4 regions of the Pseudomonas sp. LBUM1663 genome follow, and region 3 is predicted to be linked to each of the others. Evidence: predicted binding sites of a transcription regulator. Region 3 holds the regulator's gene; each other region holds the start of a gene.
What was found. Region 3 encodes FliA, which starts transcription of late flagellar genes. Its sites were predicted from a motif close to CTAAAGTTTNNNNNNNNNNNGCCGNTAA; they were not measured.

Region 1: motA (flagellar motor stator protein MotA) is a predicted target of FliA. The motif match lies at 1,308-1,335, and genes of this name have one in related genera.
Region 2: ACA075_RS23990 (flagellar protein MotY) is a predicted target of FliA. The motif match lies at 814-841, and genes of this name have one in related genera.
Region 4: ACA075_RS22895 (methyl-accepting chemotaxis protein) is a predicted target of FliA. The motif match lies at 1,056-1,083, and genes of this name have one in related genera.

The regions. Positions count from the first base shown of each region.
Region 1 is NZ_CP166792.1:553,874-556,076, reverse strand. Features, by position in the region: gene motB (flagellar motor protein MotB) at 1-384, opposite strand, end outside; gene motA (flagellar motor stator protein MotA) at 388-1,239, opposite strand; gene ACA075_RS02485 (HDOD domain-containing protein) at 1,406-2,203, shown strand, end outside.
Region 2 is NZ_CP166792.1:5,238,159-5,240,361, reverse strand. Features, by position in the region: gene pyrC (dihydroorotase) at 1-747, opposite strand, end outside; gene ACA075_RS23990 (flagellar protein MotY) at 905-1,810, shown strand; gene ACA075_RS23985 (argininosuccinate synthase) at 1,940-2,203, shown strand, end outside.
Region 3 is NZ_CP166792.1:1,811,362-1,813,564, reverse strand. Features, by position in the region: gene ACA075_RS08125 (chemotaxis response regulator CheY) at 19-390, opposite strand; gene fliA (RNA polymerase sigma factor FliA) at 558-1,298, opposite strand; gene fleN (flagellar synthesis regulator FleN) at 1,295-2,125, opposite strand.
Region 4 is NZ_CP166792.1:4,988,036-4,990,238, forward strand. Features, by position in the region: gene ACA075_RS22895 (methyl-accepting chemotaxis protein) at 1-940, opposite strand, end outside; gene ACA075_RS22900 (transporter) at 1,375-2,203, shown strand, end outside.

The DNA.
Region 1 (2,203 bases), 1.3 Mb from region 3:
CAATTCTTGCAGCAACAGTTCCAGGCGTTCCTTCTCGACCTGTTCGGCCATGCCTTCGACCTGTTCAGTATCGACGGTGACGCGGTCGGGCTGCGGCTGGGACTTCACCTCGGGGTTGAGGGTGTTCTCTGGCGCCAGGGTCGGCGAACCGCCCAGATCGATGATGTACGGCGTGCCGCTTTCGGTGAAGCCGACCGGGTCCTTGAAGTAACCGGCGATGGCGATCTTCTGTTCCGGCGTGGCGGTGGACAGCAGCCACAGCACCAGGAAGAACGCCATCATCGCCGTCGCGAAGTCAGCGAAGGCTATTTTCCAGGAGCCCCCGTGATGCCCGGCCGCGTATTTTTTTACGCGCTTGATGATTATCGGCTGGTTATTTTCCATGACTTAGCGACCGCGAACCGCTTGTTCCAGCTCAGCGAAGCTAGGACGGTGCGCCGGGTACAGAACCTTGCGGCCGAACTCCACCGCCAGCGATGGCGGCATGCCGGAAGCCGAAGCCACCAGCGAGGCCTTGATGGCTTCGTAGACGTTCAGTTCTTCCTTGGCTTCGTGGGCCAGGGCATGGGCCAACGGGCCAAAGAAACCGTAGGCGGCGAGAATACCGAAGAAGGTACCCACCAGTGCCGCCCCCACGTGCAGGCCGATCATTTTCTGGTCGCTTTCACCCAGGGAGGCCATGGTCACCACGATACCCAGTACGGCCGCGACGATACCGAAACCGGGCATGGCGTCGGCGATGCCGTTCACCGCATGGGAAGGATGATCCAAATCTTCCTTGAGGCTGGTCAGCTCCATGTCGAACAGGCCTTCGAGCTCGTGGGGAGCCATGTTGCCGGAGGACATGATGCGCAGGTAATCGCAGATGTACGCGGTCATGCGGTCATCTTTCAGTACCGCCGGGTACTTGGCGAAGATAGGGCTCGCGGCGGCGTCTTCAATGTCGCCTTCGATTGCCATCATGCCTTCGCGGCGGCTTTTGTTGAGGATCTCGTAAATCAGACCCAGCACTTCCAGATAGAACGTGTGACTGAAGCGCGAGCTGAACATTCCCAAGGCTTTCTTGAGAACGAGCTTGAACATGTGACCAGGGTTGGCCTGCAGGAATGCACCGAGGGCCGCACCACCGATAATCATCACCTCGAAAGGTTGAATCAGGGCGGCAATCTTGCCGTGGGAGAGCACGTATCCGCCGAGCACGCTCGCGAATACGACGATGATGCCGATTATTTTAGCCATAGGTAGGAGAGCACTTACTGAGTCGGGTTCAAGGTCATATTCGGAAGTTAAAAAATCTCTTCTTCTACTTATCGGCAAAACTGCGCCAGACTATAGCCCGTTCAAGCGAAAAGCTAATTTAGCCCTCTGGGGGCATAGGTAATGCAGACGATGATCACGTCCAACCATGGCTAACGAAACGAACAATCCAACCCCGAAACCGACCACGCTTGAAGGCTGGGTAAAGCTTCTCGACGGCGTGCGCCTGCCGGTTCCGCAAGACAGTCACGACCGTGTCTGCAAGGCCCTCGCCGATAATCGCAGCTCGCTTCGTGACATCGCCGATTTGTTGCAGGACAGCCCGGCACTGGCCTTGAGCGTGATTCGCGAAGCCAATCGCCACACCCACGGCAGCATGACCGAGCCGGCGGAAAACCTTGAGGTGGCGATCAATCGTCTCGGGCTGAAACGCACTGAGGAACTGCTCGCCCGGTTGCCTGCCGAACCTCAATCCCAGATCCCGGTGGCGTTGCGTCAGCTGCAGATGATCAGCCAGCACGCGACCCAACAGGCCAACGGCTTTTTCGCCGGTCGGCTGGCGCGGCTCTGGCAGGACATCCACTGGGGCAGCCTGCTGTTTCTCTCACCGCTCTGGCCGATGGCGTTGACTCATCCGCAACTGCTCGAAGAGTGGGAGTTGCGGGTCATCCATAAAGGCGAGTCAGCGCGCAAAGTCGAAAAGCAATTGTTCGGCGTTCGCCTGCTGGACATCTGCCAGGCGCTGGTGGACATCTGGCGCCTGCCGATCTGGGTACAGCAAGGTTATCGCCTGCTGCTCAACGAGCAGCGCGAACTGGTCAAAGTCCTGCGCATTGCCCGGGACAGCGAGCATCCGTTGCGCCAGCAAAACCGCCTCGATGACGATCCGACTTTGCGTCGCTGGCTCAACCAACCGGCCAATACCGTGTTGCTGGCCAATGGGCTG
Region 2 (2,203 bases), 3.2 Mb from region 3:
GGAGTCGGTACCGAGGAAGAACTTGTCGCTGCCGCTGGTGGCGGCGTCGAGCAGGGCTTCCTGATGGGTGTTGCGCTTGAGGATCGGCAGGCAATAGAAGTGCGGCCGAATCCCGCCCACCAGCATGTGATTGCGGTTGTACAGCAGGTGATGCGCGGTGATGGTTGCGCCAACGTTGGCCGAAGCCTCATTGACGAACTGTACGGCGTCCGCGGTGGTGATGTGTTCGAACACCACTTTGAGCGTCGGGAAACGCTCGACCACACGACGCATGTGCTCATCGATGAAGATTTTTTCGCGGTCGAACACATCGACATCGCCGCGGGTGACTTCACCGTGAATCAGCAAGGGCATCCCGACGTCGGCCATGGCCTCAAGTGCAGGGAAGATCTTGTCGATACTGGTGACACCCGAGTCCGAGTTGGTGGTCGCGCCGGCCGGGTACAGCTTGGCGGCGTAAACGAAACCGCTGGCCTTGGCCTCGCGAATTTCGTCGGGCTGGGTGCGGTCGGTCAGGTACAGCACCATCAACGGTTCGAAACGACTGCCGGCCGGACGTGCAGCGAGAATCCGCTGGCGATAGCCGTCGGCTTCAGCGGCGTTACGCACCGGAGGTACCAGGTTGGGCATGATGATGGCGCGACCAAAGGTGCGCGCGACATCCGCAACGGTATTGGTCAACACAGCACCATCGCGAAGATGAATATGCCAGTCGTCGGGACGCAGCAGGGTCAGGCGGTCGGACATGAGGGGATTCCAGGCGGGTCAAACTCTGGGGAATGCTACCGGAAAAGACTCTCTCAGGCACTCGCTATCAAGTTTTGCAGGAAGCTTCCGATATCCAACAGGTATGCCGGAAATATGTGTGTCGGTCTTTTTGTTGTAGAAGCCAGTGGAGCCTCCCGTGCGCCAGCGTTATTTAGCCTTGCTCAGTGTGTTTGCCAGCCTCCCTGCGATGGCGCTCACTTTCCAGACACGTCTGGAGAGCATCGAGTGGACGGTCGAAGGTGACAAGTTCGAATGCCGCCTGACCCAACCGATCACCGATTTCGGTTCGGGTGAATTCGTGCGCCGCGCCGGCGAGCAGGCGACGTTTCGTCTCAAAGCCTACAACGCGATGATCGGCGGCGGTTCAGCGACCCTGCTGGCGGCCGCTGCACCGTGGCAACCGGGACGTGGCGACATCAACCTGGGTTCGGTGAGAATCGGCAGCGGCAACGTGTTGTTCAACAGTTCGCAAGTTCAGGCCGGGCGCCTGATCAGCGGGTTGATGGACGGCCGCAGTCCGGTCATCCGGCATTCCTCTGGCGATGGCCGCGTCTCTGAAGTGCGCTTGTTGCCGGTCAAGTTCAGCAAGGCCTTCAACGACTATCAGGGCTGCGTGGCGAAACTACTGCCGAAGAATTTCGAGCAGGTCAAACAGTCCGAGATCGGCTTCCCGGGTGAAGGCGTTGATCTCGATCCGCAAGCCAAGGCGCAGTTGCAGGTGATGCTGGAGTTCATGAAGGCGGATCCGACGGTTAATCACATCGAACTCGACGGGCACTCCGACAACAGCGGCAATCGCCTGACCAACCGCGAGCTGTCACGCCGCCGGGCGTTGGCGGTAATGGACTATTTCAAAGCCAATGGCATCCAGGAATCGCAGATCACTCTGCGTTTCCACGGTGAGCGCTACCCTGTGGCGCCGAACACCAACGCCAGTAACCGCGCGAAAAATCGCCGGGTCGCCGTGCGCCTGGAACGGGTAGCGCCGACCGAGAAAGTCGCGCCTCAAGTCGCTACGGGCAGCACACCGGCTACTTCCTGACTCGCCGGTCATCGTCGCTCGCTCGACAGAATCTGTCGCTTCGTCGTCATAAGCTGTCGCGCCTCTGTAAATTATTCCGTATGACCGGTAGACTTCACGGCTTTCCGTAGAACCCCGTGGAGTGATGGCATGGCGGACGTAAACAAGGTCGTTCTGGCGTATTCCGGCGGCCTGGACACTTCGGTGATCCTCAAGTGGCTGCAGGATACTTATAACTGTGAAGTGGTGACCTTTACCGCTGACCTGGGTCAGGGCGAAGAGGTCGAACCTGCACGCGCCAAGGCTCAGGCCATGGGCGTGAAAGAGATCTACATCGACGATCTGCGCGAAGAATTCGTGCGCGATTTCGTTTTCCCGATGTTCCGCGCCAACACCGTTTACGAAGGCGAGTAC
Region 3 (2,203 bases):
CCCCCGTGGCGCAGTGGATCAACCGATGCGTTCGAAAATCTTCTCGATTTTTTCTTTCAACGCCTGGGCCGTGAAGGGTTTGACCACATAGCCGTTAACACCGGCCTGGGCCGCTTCGATAATCTGTTCGCGCTTGGCTTCGGCAGTCACCATCAAAACCGGCAGGTGCTTGAGCTTTTCATCGGCGCGCACGTGACGCAGCAGATCGATACCGGTCATGCCAGGCATGTTCCAGTCCGTTACCAGAAAGTCGATGCTCCCGCTGTTGAGAACCGGAATGGCAGTAGTGCCATCGTCGGCCTCGACCGTGTTGGTGAACCCAAGGTCACGCAACAGGTTTTTTATGATCCGCCGCATCGTTGAGAAGTCATCAACGATGAGGATTTTCATGTTCTTGTCCAATTCGACCTCCAAGCAGTCTTAAACGCGCCCAGCACCTGGACGCGCCATTTCAATCAATCCGGCAATGCACTCGATGACTGTCTGGAGCACAACAGATCGCGACCGGTGCAGTTCAACACCCCACCGGCCTCGTTCGCAGTGTCCCCACACTGCCTTCAGCGCGCTCGCCACTCCCCCAAACGCCCCCGCAAACGGGCCGCGCACTGGCTATGTAACTGGCTGACCCGCGATTCGCTGACCCCCAGGACCTCACCGATTTCCTTGAGGTTCAGCTCTTCGTCGTAGTACAGCGCCAACACCAGTCGCTCACGCTCCGGCAAATTGGCAATCGCGTCCGCCAGCGCGGCCTGGAAGCGTTCATCTTCCAGATCGCGTGACGGCTCCAGATGTGCACTCGCGCCATCCTCGTGCAGCCCTTCGTGTTCGCCGTCCTGCAACAGATCGTCGAAACTGAATAACCGGCTGCCCAGGGTGTCGTTCAAAATCCCGTAATAATCGTCGAGACTCAATTGGAGTTCGGCCGCAACCTCATGATCTTTAGCGTCACGACCGGTTTTAGCTTCAATCGAGCGAATTGCGTCGCTGACCATGCGGGTATTGCGGTGAACCGAACGTGGCGCCCAGTCCCCCTTGCGTACTTCATCGAGCATCGCGCCGCGGATTCGAATGCCCGCGTAGGTCTCGAAACTCGCGCCTTTGCTGGCGTCATATTTGGTCGATACTTCAAGCAGGCCGATCATCCCGGCCTGGATCAGGTCTTCAACCTGGACACTGGCCGGCAGACGGGCCAGCAAGTGGTAAGCAATGCGTTTGACCAGTGGCGCGTAACGCTCGATCAGCTCGTACTGCGCGTCACGTGCCGACTTCTTGTAGAGGTTGTAGCCACTGGCTGTCATAGGACGGGTCCTGCGGTCTGTTGCACGAGGCGCTCGACGAAAAACTCCAGGTGCCCACGCGGATTGGCAGGCAGCGGCCAGGTGTCGACCTTCTGCGCGATCGCCTTGAACGCCAGGGCGCACTTGGACCGCGGGAAAGCTTCGTAGACGGCGCGCTGTTTCTGCACGGCCTTGCGCACGCTTTCGTCGTATGGCACCGCGCCTACGTATTGTAGGGCGACGTCGAGGAAGCGGTCCGTGACCTTGGTCAACTTGGCGAACAGGTTGCGGCCTTCCTGCGGGCTCTGGGCCATGTTGGCCAGGACGCGGAAGCGGTTCATGCCGTAATCGCGGTTCAGCAGTTTGATCAGCGCATAGGCATCGGTGATCGAGGTCGGCTCGTCGCACACCACCAGCAAGACTTCTTGCGCTGCGCGAACGAAACTGACTACTGAGTCACCAATACCCGCAGCGGTGTCGATCACCAATACGTCGAGGTTGTCGCCGATATCACTGAAGGCCTGAATCAGACCGGCGTGCTGGGCCGGGCTCAGATGAACCATGCTCTGAGTGCCGGACGCGGCCGGAACGATGCGAATACCGCCAGGGCCCTGCAACAGAACGTCGCGCAGCTCACAGCGGCCTTCGATCACGTCGGCCAGGGTACGTTTGGGTGTCAGCCCCAACAGGACGTCGACGTTCGCCAGCCCCAGATCGGCGTCCAGCAGCATGACGCGCCGGCCGAGCTCAGCTAGAGCCAGGGACAAGTTCACTGACACGTTAGTCTTCCCGACGCCACCTTTGCCGCCGGTCACCGCGATCACCTGTACGGGATGCATGCTGCCCATGTTATTTCTTTACCTTGTCTTGCATAGACGGAGGCCACATTACTGGCTGCGCGCTCAATAACTGAACAATGCATGGCA
Region 4 (2,203 bases), 3.2 Mb from region 3:
CTTCCTGGGCGGTGGCCGACATTTCGTTCATCGCCGTGGCCACCTGATCGGTGCGGTTGAACTGCTCGTTGGTGCCACTGGCCATGAGGCCGGCGATCGAATTCAATTCACCGCTGGCGCTGTCCAGGTCCTTGGCGCTGCGCTGCAAACGGCTGAACGTTTCGGCGAGGAAATCACGCAAAGTGTTGGCCGCGACTGCCAACTTGCCCAACTCATCCTGCCGGGTACTGGCCACGCGGTCGGCAAACTTGCCCTGGCTGAGTTGCGCGACGTAGTCGATCAGTTTGCGGATCGGTTCAACCAGGTAGCGATTGACCAGCCACAGGCTCAACAGGCCGATCAACAGACCCGAGGCGAGCATCACAATGATCCCCAGCAACACCGTGCGATCGGCGTCGGCGCTGATCTGCTTCGATTGTTCGGCTCCCTGCTTGCGCAATTCGCTGACCAACTCGGTCATCTGTTCGCTGGCGGCACGGTCGACACCTTTGACTGCAGCGTCGCCAGCCGTTGGGTCGGCACCGGCCGCCACATAGGCATCACGGCCCTTCTGATAGGCGGCGCCCAGCAGACGGTGTTCGTCACGCAGGCGTTCGATACGGGTTTTCAGTTGCGGCTCGATACCTTTTTGCCCGGCCAGCTCACCGAGAATGCCCTGCACATCGCGCTGACGGTCTTCGAACTGCTTCCAGTATTTGTCCAGGTCGGCCGGTTGCTTGCCACGCAGCAGGACGTTTTTCCATTCCTGAACCTGCACCTTGAATTGCAGGTTGGCTTCGTCGATCAACTGCGAGGTGTGCAACGGGCCTTCGATCAGGTTCGCGTAGCTCTGAACACCGCTGGACAGAAAGTGAAAGCAGGCCAGCGCGATCAGCAACATCGCCAACAGACTGCCGCTCAGCAACGCGAGGATTTGTGCTCTCAGGGATTTTTGCAGCATCGAGTAATACTCATGACAGGGGGTGAGACACGCCGTAACCAAGCGTGAAAGGTGTCCGGACTTCCCTGTCTGCGACGTCGGCGGCTGGCCGAGGGCGCGCAACTTAACCTAAGCGTGATCGGCGTGCCAGAGCGGTTCTTGAGATGTATCCGACCACCGGCAACGCAATCGTTTGCGGTCACTTCATCGTCACAAAATCGTCATCCCGGCTTGCGATGATGCGGCTCAAGTGAACCCAGCCGTAACCCTGCTGCCCCGTAGCAGCTGCCGAGCCTGCGAGGCTGCGTTCGGCTGCGAAGCAGTCGTAAAACCTGATTGCGCGGTCTTCCTGGGACACCGCATCGTCTGATTTCACGACTGCTGCGCAGCCGGACGCAGCCTCGCTGGGGCTCGACAGCTGCTACATAGAGCGATTGCCCCTCTTGCGAGCCCTCATGAACCACAGCATCGACCAAAGCCATCGCGACCCGGACCTGTTCGGTCTGCTCTACGGTTTCAGTTTTCGCCCCGGTGAGCGTGGTCGGGAGATCGACTCGGCCAAGGCGTTGCAATGCCTGCAACAACCGGACGACAGCGATGAATTTCTGTGGCTTCACCTGAACCTCGCGCATGCCGCGTGCGAGCGCTGGATGAAAAGCCATCTGGAATTGCCGGACGAATTTTTCGAGGCGTTGCACGAAGGGTCTCGATCCACGCGCATTGAACATGTGGATTCGGCGTTGCTGGCCGTGGTCAACGATGTGGTGTTCAACCTCAGCAGCATGGTGTCGTCGGATGTGTCGACGCTCTGGGTCTGTGCCCGCAGTCGGCTGATCATCAGCGCCCGCCTGCAACCGCTGCACTCGGTGGACAAGCTGCGGTCGTCGGTGAAGGCCGGCGAGTGCTTCCGTTCACCGCTGGAATTGCTGGTGCATTTGCTGCGCGACCAGGGCGAAGTGCTGACCCAGATCGTGCGCAAGACCAGCCTCAGTGTCGATCAGATCGAAGATGAATTGCTGTCCTCGCGCCTGTCGACCAACCGCGCAGAACTGGGTGCCAATCGCCGGGTGCTGGTGCGCCTGCAACGGTTGCTGGCGCTGGAGCCGGGTTCGTTGTTGCGATTGCTCAACCGGCCGCCGCAATGGTTGCAAAAGGAGGACGTGAAGGAACTGCGCAAGTCCACCGAGGAGTTTGCGCTGATCATCAACGACCTCACGGCGCTGGGTGAGCGGATCAAGCTGTTGCAAGAAGAGATCGCGGCCAACCTGAACGAGCAGAGCAACC